Regions from separate parts of the Streptomyces sp. NBC_00207 genome, predicted to be linked through region 3. Evidence: riboswitches for the same ligand, from Rfam matches in the RefSeq annotation. Region 3 holds a riboswitch; each other region holds the start of a gene.

Region 1 (4,205 bases), 1.0 Mb from region 3:
CGAGAGGGCCTCCGCCACGTCGTCGCCCGAGGTGCGCATCGCGCTCGTGCCCCAGAGGGACAGACCCACGGAGGCGGGCCACTCGCCGTTGTCCGTGCGGTAGCGGGTCAGGAGGGACTCGGCCAGGGCCTGGCCCGTCTCCCACGCGAGGCGGGAGGGGACGGCCTTCGGGTCGACCGAGTAGAAGTTGCGGCCCGTCGGCAGCACGTTGACCAGGCCGCGGAGCGGGGAGCCCGAGGGGCCCGCCGGGATGAAGCGGCCGTCCAGGGCCGCGACGACGTGGGCGATCTCGTCCGTCGTGCCGGCCAGGCGCGGGACGACCTCGCGGGCCGCGAAGGACAGGACCGCCACGACCTCCGGAGACTGGTCCGCGGCGACCGAGGACACGGCGTCGAGGGACCAGTCCGCGTCCTCCATCGCCTGGACCAGCGCGCGGGCCTGCGCCTCGACCTCGTCCGCCGAGGTACGGGTGGCCTTGGACTCGTCGAGGCCGAGCGCCTCGCGCAGGCCCGGGAGGGCCGTCGTACCGCCCCAGATCTGACGGGCGCGCAGGATCGCGAGGACCAGGTTGACCCGGGCCTCACCGGTCGGAGCGCCGCCGAGCACGTGCAGGCCGTCGCGGATCTGGGCGTCCTTGACCTCGCACAGCCAGCCGTCGACGTGGAGCAGGAAGTCGTCGAAGCCGTCGTCGTCCGGGCGCTCTTCGAGGCCCAGGTCGTGGTGGAGCTTCGCCGCCTGGATCAGGGTCCAGATCTGGGCGCGGATGGCCGGCAGCTTCGCCGGGTCCATCGCGGAGATCTGGGCGTACTCGTCCAGGTGCTGTTCGAGGCGGGCGATGTCGCCGTAGGACTCGGCCCGGGCCATCGGCGGGACGAGGTGGTCGACCAGGGTCGCGTGCACGCGGCGCTTGGCCTGGGTGCCCTCGCCCGGGTCGTTGACCAGGAACGGGTAGATGAGGGGGAGGTCGCCGAGCGCGGCGTCCGGCGCGCAGGCCGCGGACAGGCCGGCGTTCTTGCCCGGCAGCCACTCCAGGTTGCCGTGCTTGCCCAGGTGGATCATCGCGTCGGCGCCGAAGCCGCCGTCCTCCGCGCGCGCCTGGATCCAGCGGTACGCGGCCAGGTAGTGGTGCGAGGGCGGCAGGTCCGGGTCGTGGTAGATCGCGATCGGGTTCTCGCCGAAGCCGCGCGGCGGCTGGATGAGGATGAGCAGGTTCCCGCGGCGCAGGGCCGCCAGGACGATGTCGCCCTCCGGGTTCGCGGAGCGGTCCACGAACATGTTGCCCGGCGCCTCGCCCCAGTGCTCGGTGACGCTGTCGCGCAGCTCGGCCGGGAGCTCGGCGAACCAGCGCTTGTAGTCGGCGGCCGGGATGCGGACCGGGTTGCGGGCCAGCTGCTCCTCGGTCAGCCAGTCCTGGTCGTGGCCGCCGGCCTCGATCAGGGCGCGGATCAGCTCGTCGCCGTCGCCGGACACCAGACCGGGGATGTCCTCGGTGGGGCCGAAGTCGTACCCGCCGGCGATCAGCGTGCGCAGCAGCTCGACGGCGCTGGCCGGGGTGTCGAGGCCGACCGCGTTGCCGATGCGGGAGTGCTTGGTCGGGTACGCGGACAGGACCAGCGCGACCTTCTTTTCGCGGCGGTCGATGTGGCGCAGCCGGGCGTGGCGTACGGCGATCCCCGCGACGCGGGCGGCCCGCTCGGGGTCGGCCACGTAGGCGGGCAGGCCGTCCTCGTCGAGCTCCTTGAAGGAGAACGGGACGGTGATCAGGCGGCCGTCGAACTCGGGCACGGCGACCTGGGTGGCGGCGTCGAGGGGGGACAGGCCCTCGTCGTTCTCCTCCCAGGCGGAACGCGAACCGGTCAGGCACAGAGCCTGGAGGATCGGCACGCCGAGCGCGGCGAGGGCGCCGGCGTCCCAGGACTCGTCGTCACCGCCGGCGGAGGCGGTGGCGGGGCGGGTGCCGCCCGCCGCGAGGACGGTGGTGATGATCGCGTCGACGGACTCCAGGGCCTGGAGGAGCTCCGGCTCGGGCGTGCGCAGGGAGGAGACGTACAGGGGGAGGGGCTGGGCGCCCTTCGCCTCGATGGCCTCGCAGAGGGTGTGGACGAAGGCGGTGTTGCCGCTCATCTGGTGGGCGCGGTAGTAGAGCACGGCGACCTTGGGGGCCGCGTCGGCGGCGGCGCCGGTGGCGGTGCCGGTGGTCTGCTGCGCGTCGCGCTCCAGGGGGCCCCAGGTGGGGGCGGCGGCGGGCGGCTCGAAGCCGTGGCCGGTGAGCAGGACGGTGTCCGAGAGGAACCGGGCCAGCTGGTCGAGGTTGGCCGGGCCGCCGTGCGCGAGGTAGCCGTGCGCCTCGGCCGCGATGCCGATCGGGACCGTGGAGGCCTCCATCAGCTGGGCGTCCGGGGCCTGTTCGCCGGTCAGGACCACGACCGGGCGGGTCTGGCCGGGGGCCAGGAGCAGGTCGAGGCCGTCCTGCCAGGCGCGGAGGCCGCCGAGGAGGCGTACGACGACCAGGTCGACTCCGTCGAGGAGGCCGGGGAGGTCGTCGAGGGGAAGGCGGGAGGGGTTCGCGAACCGGTACGGGACGGGGCCGTCCGCCGTGTTCGCGGCGCGGGCGCTGAGCAGATCGGTGTCGGACGTCGACAGCAGCAGGATCATGCGGCGGCAGGCCTTCCTCGGGGTTTCCGCGCCCCGGGCAGTGAGGACAGCGGGAGTTCCTGACTTGCCCGGCGATGTGGCTCTGCCGGGTTCACAGTGGCGGGACCGCGCCGGAATCGCACCGGGCTTCCTCCCATGTCGCCGTCCTCGGCGACGGCGGGCCGTGTGGTCCGCCGGAAGGTCATCTTAGGGGTGGGCGGGGGTGGCATCGGTGGCGGGGCGGTGGCGGGTCGCGTGGCCGCTGCGCTGCGCTGTGCTGCGCTGGGCTGGAGCGGGTACCGGGCGGGTGCGGCGCCGTTGCGGGGGCTCTGCCCCCGGGCCCCCGCGCCTCAAACGCCGGCGGGGCTGGATTTGGCCGGGCTGGGCCGGTTTGGCCGGGCCGGGCTGGATTGGCGGGGCCGGATTGGTCGGGTGGGGTGGAGGAGTGGGTCTGGCCGGATTGGTGGAGTGGCTGGTGGGGGTGGTGACGGACACAGGTCGGGGGAGGGGAATCGTGGGTATGCTCGCCGCCATGCCCCAGTCCCCTTCCGCCGCATCGCGGGACGAACCCGTCATACGGGACCGCGGTGACGCCTGCCCCGGCGCGCTGCGGCTGCACGCGGCGGACGACGGGTTCCTGGCGCGGGTGCGGATTCCCGGCGGGATGCTCGACGGTTCCGCCGCGCGGCTGCTGGCCGATGCCGCCGACCGGCTCGGCGACGGCCACCTCGACCTCACCTCGCGCGGCAACGTGCAGCTGCGCGGCCTCGGCGAGAGCTGTGGCGGGGAACTTGCCGAACTCCTGGCGGGCGCCGGGCTGCTGCCCGCGCCCACGCACGAGCGGGTCCGCAACATCGTTTCCTCGCCCCTCGCCGGCCTCGACCGGCTGGGCCTGCCCGACGTGTCCCCCTGGGTGGCGGAGCTGGACGCGCTGCTCTGCGCGAGCGACGCGGCGGCCGGGCTGTCCGGGCGGTTCCTCTTCGCCCTCGACGACGGCCGCGGTGACGTGACCTCGCTCGCGGCGGACGTGAACCTCGTCCCGGAGGGGGACGATCGGGCCCGGCTGTGGTCGGGGGACCCGCGGGAGGCCGTGCTCGTCCCCTCGCAGGACGCGCCGCGGGCCGCGCTGACGGCCGCCGCGTACTTCCTCGACTCCGTTCGCCAGGCCGGTACGCGAGCCTGGCGGGTGGCCGAGCTGCCTCCTGAACACACCCTGTCCGGTGCCCGGTTGGTGGAACGGCTGGCCGATGCCGGTGTCTCCGCCGTCCTGGCGGCGCCGGACCCGTCGGCCCGATCCGCCGGGTCCGTCACGACGCCCGAGCCCGGCATCGTGCCCGGTGCCGACGGCACCGCCTCGCTTTCCGTTCTCGCGCCGCTCGGGCGGCTCACGACCGCGCAGTGGCGTCGGCTCGCCGGTCTCACGGGCCGGGTCCGGCTGACTCCCTGGCGCGGGATCGTGGTCCCCGGACTGCCCGGCCACGAGGCCGCCGCCGCGCTCGCCGGCCTCGCGGAAGCAGGGCTGGTCACGACGGCCGACAGTCCCTGGCGGTCCGTCACCGCCTGTACGGGGA
Region 2 (4,205 bases), 4.1 Mb from region 3:
ACTACCTCGTCGCCGCCGACGGGCCGCGCAGCCCGGTGCGGGAAGCGCTCCGGATCGGCCAGACCGGTCCCGGCGACCTCTTCCACAATGTGAGCATCACCTTCCGGTCCCGCATGCTCGCGGACGTGGTCGGCGATCGGCGCTTCATCGTGTGCTACCTGACCAAACCCGACGCCGACGGGGCCCTGCTGCCGGTGGACAACACCGAGCGGTGGGTCTTCCACGCGCCGTGGCACCCCGACCGCGGCGAGACCCTGGAGGACTTCACCGACGAGCGCTGCGTCGAACACATCCGCCGGGCCGTCGGCGCACCCGACCTGGACGTCGAGATCACCGGGAAGGCCCCGTGGCACGCGGCCGAGCGGGTCGCGCAGCGGTACGTGGCCGGCCGGGTCTTCCTGGCCGGTGACTCCGCCCACGAGATGTCCCCCACCGGGGCGTTCGGCTCCAACACCGGTATCCAGGACGCGCACAACCTGGCCTGGAAGCTCGCAGCCGTACTGGACGGCGCAGCCGGCCCCGGGCTGCTGGAGACGTACGAGACCGAGCGGCTTCCGGTGGCGCGGGCCACGAGCGAGCGCGCCTCGGCCCGGTCCGCCGAGCACAGCCACCCGGGGTACGAGCCCGACCCCGAGACGGTCCCCGAGGCCCAGCCCGAGCCCGCCCCGGGCGGGGGCGGACGGCAGGGCGGTGTCCTGACCGTGGCCATGGGCTACCGGTACAACGAGGGCGCCGTCCTGGGCACCGACCCCGACCAGCCGGTCGTTCCCGAACGGATGCGCCTGCGCGGCGAACCGGGCACGCGCGCGCCGCACATGTGGCTCCGCGCCCCGGGGGAGGAGCAGCCGAAGTCCACCCTGGACCTCTACGAGCGCTCCTTCGTCCTGCTCAGCTCCGAGGGCACGCCGTGGAGCAGCGCGGCGGGATCCGTCGCCAAGCGGATGAACGTACGCCTGGACGCCTACGCGATCGGCACCGGACCGGAGGCCGACCTGATCCCGTCGAGCGGCGGCGACTGGGCCGAGGCGCACGGCACGACCGCGGCCGGAGCGGTCCTCGTCCGCCCCGACGGCTTCGTGGCCTGGCGCTCGGAGGAAGCCGTGGCGGATGAGGAATCGGTCCTCTACAAGGTCCTGACCACCCTGCTGGACCGGTACTGACCTTCCCCGCCCCGGATCCCCGCGCCGCCCCGGCGGCGCGGGGATCCTCCGTGTCCCGGTCTCGCCGCGCCATCCGGATATTGGACAACCCTGTCCGTTGACGGCGAAGGCCATCTACTCTGGCCGGGCAGCTGGTTCGCCCCCGTCAGCCGGGCGGGGTGCGTCGTAAGAGGGAACCCGGTGGGAATCCGGGACTGCCCCGCAGCGGTGAGCGGGAACGACCGCCGTCATACGCACTGGGACCGGAACCGGTCCTGGGAAGCGACGGCCAGTAGGAGCCCGCCGGGAGACCGGCAGGCGCGCCCGCGAGTCCGAAGACCTGCCCGTTGCCCGAGCGCGAACGACCGCGCCCGGTTTCCCGGTGACCTCGTGGGCGGGTCGGCGTGCTTCAGGCGGATCGTTCCGGCGCGTAGCTCAGGCGTACGCGCGGCCGGCGGTCCGCCCGTTCCGGCACCCCTTCGCAGCCCAGGCCCGTCACCGGGTCCATGGAGACACGCTCGCGAAGGAGAGTTCCGTGACCACCGAGTCCGCAGCCGCGGCAGTACAGGCCACCGTGTACGGCTACCCCCGCCAGGGCGGCAGCCGCGAACTGAAGAAGGCCGTCGAGGGCTACTGGAAGGGCCGCTTCACCGCCGACGCCCTCCGGGAGACCGCCCGTGACCTGCGCCGGACCAACTGGCAGCAGCTGGCCGACGCCGGCATCACCGAAGTGCCGACCGGCGACTTCTCGTACTACGACCACGTGCTCGACACCAGCGTGATGGTCGGCGCGGTCCCCGAACGCCACCGGGCCGCCGTGCGGACCGACGCCCTCGACGGCTACTTCGCCATGGCGCGCGGTACCCAGGACGTGGCGCCGCTGGAGATGACCAAGTGGTTCGACACCAACTACCACTACCTGGTGCCCGAACTCGGCCCGGACACCGTGTTCACGGCGGACTCCTCCAGGCAGGTCGCCCAGCTCGAAGAGGCACTGGGGCTCGGCCACACCGCCCGCCCGGTCCTGGTCGGGCCGGTGACGTACCTCCTGCTGGCCAAGCCCGCCCCCGGTGTCGCCGCCGACTTCGAGCCCCTGACCCTGCTCGACCGCCTGCTGCCCGTGTACGCCCGGGTCCTGGCCGACCTGCGCGCGGCCGGAGCCGCATGGGTGCAGCTGGACGAGCCCGCCCTCGTACAGGACCGCACCCCCGCCGAACTGAACGCCGCCGCCCGCGCGTACCGCGAGCTCGGCGCCCCGGGCGACCGGCCGAAGCTGCTCGTGGCCTCCTACTTCGGCCGGCTCGGCGAGGCCCTGCCGGTGCTGGCCAAGGCCCCCGTCGACGGGCTCGCCCTGGACTTCACCGATGCCGCCGCCGCGAACCTCGCCGACCTCGCCGCCGTCGGCGGGCTGCCCGGCAAGCGCCTCGTCGCGGGCGTCGTCAACGGCCGCAACATCTGGATCAACGACTTCGAGAAGTCCCTGTCCACCCTCGGCACCCTCCTCGGCCTCGCCGACCGGGTGGACGTGGCCGCCTCCTGCTCCCTGCTCCATGTCCCGCTGGACGCCGCCGCCGAGCGGGACATCGACCCGCAGATCCGGCGCTGGCTCGCCTTCGCCCGGCAGAAGACCGCGGAGATCGCCGCGCTCGCCCGCGGCCTCGCCGGCGGCACCGACGCGATCGCGGCCGAACTCGCCGCCAACCGGGCCGACCTGGCCTCCCGTGCCAACTCCGCCGTCACCCGCGACCCCGCCGTGCGCGCCCGGACCGCGGCGATCACGGACGCGGACGGCCGCCGCTCCCAGCCGTACGAGGAGCGCGCGACCGCCCAGCACGCGCGCCTGAGCCTGCCGCTGCTGCCCACCACGACCATCGGATCGTTCCCGCAGACCGACGAACTGCGCGTGGCCCGCGCCGACCTGCGCGCCGGCCGCATCGACACGGCCGGCTACGAGGACCGCATCGAGGCCGAGATCCGGGAGGTCCTCGCCTTCCAGGAGAAGACCGGCATCGACGTCCTCGTGCACGGCGAGCCCGAGCGCAACGACATGGTCCAGTACTTCGCCGAGCAGCTCACCGGGTACCTCGCCACCCAGCACGGCTGGGTCCAGTCCTACGGAACCCGCTACGTCCGCCCGCCCGTCCTGGCCGGCGACATCTCCCGCCCCGACCCGATGACCGTGCGCTGGACCACGTACGCACAGGCGCAGACCGGACGCCCCGTCAAGGGCATGCTCACCGGCCCCGTCACCATGCTCGCCTGGTCCTTCGTCCGCGACGACCAGCCGATCGGCGACACCGCCCGCCAGGTGGCGCTGGCCCTGCGCGACGAGGTGAACGACCTGGAGGCGGCGGGCACCTCCGTCATCCAGGTGGACGAACCGGCCCTGCGGGAAACCCTCCCGCTGCGCGCCGCCGACCACGCCGCCTACCTGGCGTGGGCCACCGAGTCCTTCCGGCTCACCACCGCCGGCGTCCGTCCGGACACCCAGATCCACACGCACATGTGCTACGCCGAGTTCGGCGACATCGTCGACGCCATCGAGGCCCTCGACGCCGACGTCATCAGCCTGGAAGCGGCCCGCTCGCACATGCAGGTCGCCGACGAGCTCGCGGGCGCCGACTACCCGCGCGAGGTCGGCCCCGGCGTCTGGGACATCCACTCGCCGCGGATCCCGTCGGTGGCCGAGGCGTCGGCGCTGCTCCGCAAGGGCCTCGCGGCCATCCCGGCCGAACGGCTGTGGGTCAATCCCGACTGCGGCCTGAAGACGCGGGCCTGGCCGGAGACCAGGGCCTCCCTGGAGAACCTGGTCGAGGCCGCCCGCCAGGTCCGCGCCGAGGTCACCGCCGACGGCGCCTGATCCGGGACCCGGCCGCCTCAGGCGGAGCGCGGTGGTGCGACGCGCTCCCGGACGGGCGGCCGGGCCCCGTCGCCGCGTTCGCCGAAGCCGTCGGCGCAGTCGTCTCCGACGAGGCCCGCCACGTGGTCGGTGATCGTGTCGAGGATGTCCGTGGAGATCGTTTCGTCGCCGAGCACGAGGTGGTTGAGCGTCAGCCCGTCCGTCAT
Region 3 (4,205 bases):
AACGGCGTACGGGCCGCCGCCATGTCGATCAGGCCGCGCTGCGGGATCTCCCACGCCGTGCGGTACAGCTCGCGGACCTCGGCCGGGATCCAGCCGAAGCCCTGGACCGAGCCGGAGGAGTCGCGCAGCGCCTCGCGGGTCTGGGCGTCCCACACGCCGAGCGCCTTCAGCTCCTCCACCAGGTAGCCGTTCACCTGGAGGAACTCACCGCTGAGCGTCTCGCGCTTGAAGAGGTTGGAGACCTGCGGCTCGATGCACTCGTACACGCCGGCGATCGAGGCGATGGTGGCCGTCGGGGCGATGGCGAGCAGCAGGGAGTTGCGCATGCCGGTCTCGGCGACGCGGGCGCGCAGCGCGTCCCAGCGCTCCGGCCAGTTCAGCTCGACGTCGTAGTGGTCCGGGTGCAGGACGCCGCGCGCGGTGCGGGTCTGCTCCCAGGCCGGCAGCGGGCCGCTGCGCTCGGCCAGGTCGCACGAGGCCTCGTACGCCGCGAGCATGATGCGCTCGGAGAGCTTGGTGGAGAGGGCCTTCGCCTCGGGGGAGTCGAAGGGGAGCTTCAGCTTGAAGAAGACGTCCTGGAGGCCCATCGCGCCCAGACCCACCGGGCGCCAGCGGGCGTTGGAGCGGCCGGCCTGCTCGGTCGGGTAGAAGTTGATGTCCACCACGCGGTCGAGGAAGGTCACGGCGGTGCGGACGGTCTCGTCCATCCGCTCCCAGTCGATGTCGCGACCGTCGGCCGTGTCGATGACGAACGCGCCCAGGTTGACCGAGCCGAGGTTGCAGACGGCCGTCTCGCCGTCGTTGGTGACCTCGATGATCTCGGTGCACAGGTTCGAGGAGTGCACGACCGTGCCCGGCTCGGCGGTCTGGTTCGCCGTGCGGTTGGAGGCGTCCTTGAAGGTCATCCAGCCCTGGCCGGTCTGCGCGAGGGTGCGCATCATCCGGCCGTACAGGTCACGGGCGGGCATGGTCTTGCGGGCCAGGCCGTCCGCCTCGGCCTTGCGGTAGGCGGCGTCGAACTCGTCGCCCCACAGGTCGACCAGCTCGGGCACGTCGGCCGGGGAGAACAGCGACCAGTCGGCGTCGGCGTTCACGCGGCGCATGAACTCGTCCGGCACCCAGTGGGCGAGGTTCAGGTTGTGCGTACGGCGCTGGTCCTCACCGGTGTTGTCGCGGAGCTCCAGGAACTCCTCGATGTCCGCGTGCCAGGTCTCCAGGTAGACGGCGGCGGCGCCCTTGCGGCGGCCGCCCTGGTTCACGGCGGCGACGGAGGCGTCGAGGGTCTTCAGGAACGGCACGATGCCGTTGGAGTGGCCGTTGGTGCCGCGGATCAGGGAACCGCGGGCGCGGATGCGGGAGTACGACAGGCCGATGCCGCCCGCGTGCTTCGACAGGCGCGCCACCTGGTGGTAGCGGTCGTAGATCGAGTCGAGCTCGTCCAGCGGGGAGTCCAGCAGGTAGCAGGAGGACATCTGCGGGTGCCGGGTGCCGGAGTTGAAGAGGGTGGGGGAGGAGGGCAGGTAGTCGAGGCGGCTCATCAGCCGGTACAGCGAGGCCACTTCCTCGACGGCCTGGACGCTCTCGTCCGCGGCGAGGCCACAGGCCACGCGCAGCATGAAGTGCTGCGGGGTCTCGATGACCTGACGGGTGATCGGGTGGCGCAGCAGGTAGCGGCTGTGCAGGGTGCGCAGGCCGAAGAAGCCGAAGCGGTCGTCGGCGCCCTCGGCGAGGGTGAGCTCGACGAGCGAGTCCAGGCGGCTCGCGTGCGTGCGCACGAACTCGGCCGTGCGGTCGGCGATGAGGCCCTCGCGGTGGCCGACCTCGACGGAGGCCGAGAAGGAGGTGGAGCCCTGGCTCGCGGCCTCGTCGCGCACGGCCAGCGTCAGCAGCCGGGCGGCGAGCCGGGAGTAGGCCGGGTCCTCGGAGATGAGGCCGGCGGCGGCCTCCGTGGCCAGCCCGCGCAGTTCGGCGTCGTCGGCGGCGGAGCTGCGGCCGCGCAGCGCGGAGGCGGCGACGCGCCCGGGGTCGGTGTCGGGGAGGTCCGCCGTCAGTTCGGTGAGGGTACGCAGCAGCGTGGCCCCCGGGCCCTCGGTGTTGTCGCCAGAAACGGACTCGGCGCGCGGTGCGGAAGGCGCGATGGTCACGGCGGGAGCTCTCCCTCGCTCGGCCCGGTCATCGGCGGAGCGGGGCGCGAGCGGGCGCATGCGGGCGTGGCAGGAACGCGTACGCACCGCATGGCGTCCACCGGCCCAACCGCGAGGCCCGGACGTGTCGGCACCCGGTTCGGTCGAGCCGGGCGCGCTGTCGGCAGGTCATCGGACTTGGTGTCCGGTGGGCGGACACTTCATACCGTTGCGGGACAGTTCCGGATTCACACCGGATTCCCCTGCGGGACAGCAGCCTTGAGCATACATGTGGGGGCGGCCGTATGCGGCAACCCCCACATGTAGTGTCGGCGCGGCTACAGCTTGAGCCGATACGCGAGGAGTGTCAGGCCCGGGATCGGCGCCCAGTCCCGCTCGGGAACGCGTACGAAGCCCAGTCGCGCGTAGATCCGGTGGGCGCCGGCCATGCTGCGCTGGGTGGAGAGCACGATGCCCGTGACCCCCTCGACGGCCCGCGCCCGCTCGATGCACGCCCGCACCAGAGCCTCGCCGGCGCCCTGCCCGCGCCCCTCGCGGGCCACGGCGAGCATCCGGAACTCGGCCTCGTGCGGGCCGGCGATGTCGGCGAGCGGGCTGCCGGGGGCGGCGAAGGTCACCCCGCCCAACACCCGCCCGTCCCGCTCGGCGACGAGCACCTCGGCCACGGCGGCCCGGCCGGCCACGTCGCGCAGCACGTTCAGGTAGTAATCGTCCTCGTTGGCGTCGAGATGCCCGTCGGCGAGGTAGGCCTGCGCCGTGATCTCACCCAGCTCCGCGTACTCGGCGGGCAGCGCCCTTCTGATCACCATGTCCATGCGGTCGAGTGTGCAGGACGGGTGTCGGCGGCGCTGTCGTCAAGGTCGGCACCGGCACGAAGGCCCCGCCGGAATCATCCGGCGGGGCCTTCGGTACGGGTGGGGCTCAGCAGCAGCGGAAGCCCTCGCGGGGGTCCGCCTCGCGGGCGTCCGTACGGGCGCGTTCGAAGGCGCGGCGGGTGAGGACCTCCGCGTCCGGGTCGTGGGAGCGGGCGTGGGCCACGTACCGGTCGTACGCGGCCTCCCCCGAGAACTCCCGTACGTAGAACCGGGCCCTGGCCAGTGCGCTCCGTACGGTGCTCACGCCACCGGCTCCTTGACGTGGCCGCCGCCCGCCTCCGGGCCCGCCGCCGCGGCGAGTTCCGCCCGCTCCTCGGCGGTCGCGATCAGTCCGGCCGGGGCGACGATCTTCGACTCGCTCCACGGGACCTCGGAGAGGGTCGCCGACTCCGGGTTGCGGACGGCCTTGAGGCAGGTCCGGGCCGCGTCCGCGAGGACCACGATGATCAGGACGGCGAAGAAGGCGCACAGCACGCCGTCGACCGTGGCGTTGGTGACCACGGTGTGCATGTCGTCCATGTTCTTCGCCGGCGGCAGGACCTTGTCGGCGTCGATTCCGGCCTGGTACTTGTCGCGCTGGGCGAAGAACCCGACCTTCACGTCCTCGGAGAAGATCTTCTGGTAGCTCGCGGTGAGGGTCACCGTGGCGTCCCACAACAGCGGAACGCCCGTCACCCAGGCCCACTTGAGCCGTCCGGACTTGACCAGCAGCGTGGTGCAGACGGCCAGCGCGACCGCGGCGAGCAGCTGGTTGGCGATGCCGAAGAGCGGGAAGAGCTGGTTGATGCCGCCCAGCGGGTCCTTGATGCCGACCCACAGGAAGTAGCCCCAGCCGCCGACGACGATCGCGCTCGCGAACCACACGCCGGGCTTCCAGCTGACGTCCTTGAAGGACTTGTGCACGTTGCCGAGGGTGTCCTGGAGCATGAACCGGCCCACGCGCGTGCCCGCGTCGAGCGTCGTCAGGATGAACAGCGCCTCGAACATGATCGCGAAGTGGTACCAGAACGCCTTCATGCCCGCGCCGCCGACCACGGCGGAGAAGATCTCCGACATCCCGAGTGCGAAGGTCGGCGCGCCGCCCGTGCGGGAGAGCAGGCTGGCTTCCTCGACGTCCTTGGCGGCCTGGGTGAGCGCCTCGGGGGAGATGGCGAAGCCGAAGTTCGTCACCGCCTGCGAGGCGGAC
Region 4 (4,205 bases), 4.2 Mb from region 3:
CCTACAAGGTGCTCACGCACGCCCTCTCGGGTGGCATACCCCGTGATCTCATCCGCTACGGCCTGCGCCTGGACGAGATCACGTCGAAGACCCAGCTCATCGAACTCACCGACATCTCACGTCAGTTGATCCTCGAAGAGCTCGCCGACACGCTCGCGGGCTTCCGCACGCTCCTGGGCAAGCAGCAGTGGACGCCCCGGACCAGCGCGCTCCTCATCGCGTTCCGGAACCTGACGGGCCATCTGCGGGCCGGCTGCCCCTGCGTCTCCCCCGAGCTCCGGCGGGCCCTGGAACACGTGGCCTTCCACGATCTCCACCGGCACCTGGGCGAGGAGGCGGCCGCGGAGATTCCGGACGTGGCCCGGAATCTCATCGACGAGGCGTCGGCGTACGTCCTGTTCTCGCTGACCCTGCTCGACGTCTTCGGCGAGGGTGACCTGGCCCGCCGCCGGGACGAGGCGGCGTCACGGGGCCCGGAAGGGGACCTGGACCTGCTGGGCCAGGCCCGTCAGGAGCTGGAGGTGTCCCCGTACAGCGCGCGACAGCTGATCGGCTCCATCCGTACCGCGTGGCGGCTCCTGGAGGGCCCGGCCGGCGGCCTTCCGCCGACGGTCCCGCCCGCCCGCAGCCCCGGCTGCCCCCGCCACCCGCGCCCGGCGAACTGAGGCCCTGCACAAGCCCTTCCGGCCCACCGGCGCCCTCTCCTACTCCTCGGAGAGGAGGCCGGTCTCCGGCCGGTCCGCCTCCCGAGCTGCGGCCGGGGTCGCGGGCGGGGGTCCGGCGGTGCGGTTCCGGAACGCCGAGACGACCCAGCCGCAGAGGGCGAGGAAGAGGGCGGCGCCGAGGCTGCCGAGGAATTCGGGCAGCGAAGCGCGAAGCAGTTCGTACATGGAGGTGTCCGGGCACGCCGCGGGGCCTCGGCGCGCGCCCGTCCTCTTTCCGTACGACGTGGGCGAAGTGGTCCGGACCGCCCCCCGAGGCCACGGGACGTGAAAGCCCGCGTACCCCTCGGCCAGGACGGCGACCGGTCGAGAGGTGTGCGGTGGGTCCGAACACGCCTGAGGAGTATGCCCTTTGAGAGGACGGCCTGGAGACGGAGTTGCGGCTTCCGGCCCGGCTGCGGTAGTGCGTGCCGCCCCGGCCGGGGCGTGCGGGGGCGGGCGGGCGGGGGTGCCGGACTCGCGGGTAGGCTGTGTGGCGCAGCTGGTTCGCCCCCGTCAGCCGGGCGGGGTGCGTCGCAAGAGGGAACCCGGTGGGAATCCGGGACTGCCCCGCAGCGGTGAGCGGGAACGACCGCCGTCATACGCACTGGGACCGGACACCGGTCCTGGGAAGCGACGGCCAGTAGGAGCCCGCCGGGAGACCGGCAGGCGTGCCCGCGAGTCCGAAGACCTGCCACTGTCCGCATGACGAAGCGTCATGCGGGGGCCCGAGGCGCACCTGCCCGGGGCTTTTCTGCCGCGACTCGCGAAGGAGAGTTGACGTGGCCGACCAGACCGTCATCACCGTTGGGTGCGTTGAGCACGACACCGGCTTCCCCGACGTCCACGTCGACGTCCCGGGGCCGATCCCCTCGTAGGCGAGGGGTCGCCCGGTCGGCCCGTGAAACGCCCTGCCCCAGGCCCGTGGCCGGCCCCCGTGGCCGAGCCGTGCGGGGGACCCCGCCTCGCCGTCCCCCGCAAGCCGTAGCGCGCTTCACCCCGGTCGGCCCGTGCGCCCGTGCGCCCGTTGGCGCCTGTGCCCCCGCGCCCCTGTGCCCCGACGGGGCGTGCAGAACATCCGATCCATCCCGCGGTGAGAGGACCACCCATGCCCCGCAACCACCCGAAATCCGTGCTGTCCGCGCTCGCCGTCGCCCTGCTGACATCCGGCTGCGGAGGCGGCGCCGCGCCCTCCGCCGCCCCCTCGCCGGGCACGACCGCCGAGGGGTTCCCGGTCACGGTCACCAACTGCGGGGTGACCAGCACCTATCAGCGTCCGCCGCAGCGCGCGGTCTCGCTGAACCAGCACGCGACCGAGGTGATGCTGGCGCTCGGCCTGGAGAAGTCGATGGTGGGGACGGGCTATCTCGACGACAAGATCCTCCCCGAGTACCAGGCCGCCTACGACAGCGTGAAGGTCCTCTCCAAGGAGTACCCGTCCTTCGAGGCACTCCTGGAGGCCGAGCCCGACTTCGTCTACGGCGGATGGACCTCCACCTTCGACGAGAAGGAGGGACGCAGCCGGGCCGCCTTCACCAAGGCCGGGATCAACACCCGCCTCAACACCGAGGAGTGCCCCACCGGCCCGGTGGACGTGGCCGCCATGGACGAGGAGATCCGCGCGGTCGCCAAGATCTTCGGCGTGCCCGGGCGGGCCGAGGAGCGGTTGGGGAAGCTGCACGCCACCCTCGACAAGGTCGAGACCGGGCTCGCCGGCGTCACCCCGGTCAAGCTCTTCGTCTACGACAGCGGCGACAAGACGGCCTTCACCGCGGGCGGCAAGGGCATCGGCAACGAGATGATCCGGCGGGCCGGCGGGGTGAACCTCTTCGCCGACCTGGACAAGGCCTTCGGCGACGTCTCGTTCGAGCAGGTGGCGCAGCGTGCTCCCGAGGCCGTCGTCATCTACGACTACGGCGACCAGTCCGTCGAGGACAAGAAGAAGTTCCTGCTCGCCCATCCGGCGCTGAAGGACGTGCCGGCGATCAAGAACCAGCGGTTCGCGGTCCTGCCGCTGTCCTCCACGGTGGTGGGCGTGCGGGTGCCGTCGGCCGTCGAGTCGCTGGCGCGTCAGCTCCACCCGGGCCTCGTCCAGTGACCGGGGCGAAGGCCCCGACACCCGTGGGGGCCGGCCTTCGTGAGGAGGCCCGGCCCGGCCTTCGCGGGGACGGCCGGCCCGGCGCCGCGCGGCGCCCCGGGATCCCGTACGCGGTCGTGCTGGCGCTCCTCGGCGTGCTGGTGGCCGGCGCCGCCACCGCCGGCATCGCGGCCGGCTCGATCAGCGTCCCGGCCGAGCAGGTGTGGGGCATCCTGCTGCACCGCGTGCACCCGTCCCTCGCCGAGCCGGCGTGGACCCCGGTGCGCGAGACGATCGTGATGGACGTCCGCCTGCCCCGGGTCCTGCTGGCCGGGGTGGTCGGCGCGGGCCTGTCGGTGGCCGGGATGGCGCTGCAGGCGCTGGTCCGCAATCCGCTGGCCGATCCGATGCTGCTGGGCGTGTCCTCGGGCGCGTCAGTCGGTGCGGTGCTCGTCCTGGTCCTGAACCTGACGGTGTTCGGGCTGTTCACCCTGCCGGTGGCCGCGTTCTGCGGGGCCCTGGCCGCCTTGGTCGCCGTGTACCTCCTGGCCCGCTCGGGTGGTCGGATGACGACGGTACGGCTGGTCCTGGCGGGTGTGGCCACGGCCGAGGTGCTGTCGGCTCTGGCCAGCTTCCTGATCGTCACCTCGAACGACCCGCACAAGACCCAGTCCGCGCTGCGCTGGATGCTCGGCGGTCTGGCCGGCACCACCTGGACGACGGTGTGGATCCCGGTCGGTGCGGTCCTGCTCGGGACGGCCGTCCTCCTCGGTGTCTGCCGTCCGCTCAACCTCCTGCTGGCCGGGGAGGAGGCCGCCGCGGCCCTCGGTCTGGACGTGCACCGGTTCCGCGGCGCCCTGTTCACGCTGGTGGCCCTGATGATCGGCACGATCGTCGCGGTCAGCGGGCAGATCGGCTTCGTCGGACTGATCATGCCGCACGTGGTGCGGCTGCTCGTGGGCGCCGACCACCGCCGGGCGCTGCCCGCCGCGGCCCTCCTGGGGGCGGCGTTCCTGATCTCCGCCGATCTGGCCGCGCGCACGCTCATGAGCCCGGAGGAGATCCCCGTGGGCATCCTCACCGCCCTCGTCGGCGGCCCCTTCTTCCTCTGGCTGATGCGACGAAAGGCCGCCCGGTGACCAACCGACCGACCGGGGGGCCCGGTTCCCTGCGCGCCGAGGACGTCAGCGTCGTGGTGAACGGCAGGACACTGGTCCACCAGGCGTCCCTTCAGGTGGCGCCCGGCGAGGTGGTGGGCCTGGTCGGCCCCAACGGCGCCGGCAAGTCCACCCTGCTGCGCACCTTCTACCGGGCGGTGCGGCCCACGTCGGGCCGGGTCCTGCTCGACGGCGAGGACGTCTGGCGGATGCCGGGCAAACGCCTCGCCCAGCGGCTCGCGGCCGTACTGCAGGAGACGTCCGGGGACT

What was found. Region 3 has a riboswitch for cobalamin ahead of OG472_RS29060 (ribonucleoside-diphosphate reductase subunit alpha). Riboswitches for the same ligand answer to the same signal wherever they lie in the genome.
Region 1: it holds a riboswitch for cobalamin, as region 3 does, so the genes downstream of both, cobN (cobaltochelatase subunit CobN) here and OG472_RS29060 (ribonucleoside-diphosphate reductase subunit alpha) in region 3, are expected to answer to the same signal.
Region 2: it holds a riboswitch for cobalamin, as region 3 does, so the genes downstream of both, metE (5-methyltetrahydropteroyltriglutamate--homocysteine S-methyltransferase) here and OG472_RS29060 (ribonucleoside-diphosphate reductase subunit alpha) in region 3, are expected to answer to the same signal.
Region 4: it holds a riboswitch for cobalamin, as region 3 does, so the genes downstream of both, OG472_RS09160 (ABC transporter substrate-binding protein) here and OG472_RS29060 (ribonucleoside-diphosphate reductase subunit alpha) in region 3, are expected to answer to the same signal.

Annotation. Positions count from the first base shown of each region.
Region 1 covers NZ_CP130715.1:7,150,110-7,154,314, forward strand. The annotation lists gene cobN (cobaltochelatase subunit CobN) at 1-2,655, opposite strand, end outside; cobalamin riboswitch at 2,688-2,846, opposite strand; gene cobG (precorrin-3B synthase) at 3,155-4,205, shown strand, end outside.
Region 2 covers NZ_CP130715.1:2,006,810-2,011,014, reverse strand. The annotation lists gene OG472_RS09650 (FAD-dependent oxidoreductase) at 1-1,160, shown strand, start outside; cobalamin riboswitch at 1,276-1,502, shown strand; gene metE (5-methyltetrahydropteroyltriglutamate--homocysteine S-methyltransferase) at 1,675-3,999, shown strand; gene OG472_RS09640 (TetR/AcrR family transcriptional regulator) at 4,017-4,205, opposite strand, start outside.
Region 3 covers NZ_CP130715.1:6,111,691-6,115,895, forward strand. The annotation lists gene OG472_RS29060 (ribonucleoside-diphosphate reductase subunit alpha) at 1-2,144, opposite strand, end outside; cobalamin riboswitch at 2,289-2,420, opposite strand; gene OG472_RS29065 (GNAT family N-acetyltransferase) at 2,462-2,959, opposite strand; gene OG472_RS29070 (CstA-like transporter-associated (seleno)protein) at 3,066-3,263, opposite strand; gene OG472_RS29075 (carbon starvation CstA family protein) at 3,260-4,205, opposite strand, start outside.
Region 4 covers NZ_CP130715.1:1,878,463-1,882,667, forward strand. The annotation lists gene OG472_RS09150 (P-loop NTPase fold protein) at 1-665, shown strand, start outside; gene OG472_RS09155 (hypothetical protein) at 705-890, opposite strand; cobalamin riboswitch at 1,188-1,415, shown strand; gene OG472_RS09160 (ABC transporter substrate-binding protein) at 1,810-2,799, shown strand; gene OG472_RS09165 (FecCD family ABC transporter permease) at 2,901-3,917, shown strand; gene OG472_RS09170 (ABC transporter ATP-binding protein) at 3,887-4,205, shown strand, end outside.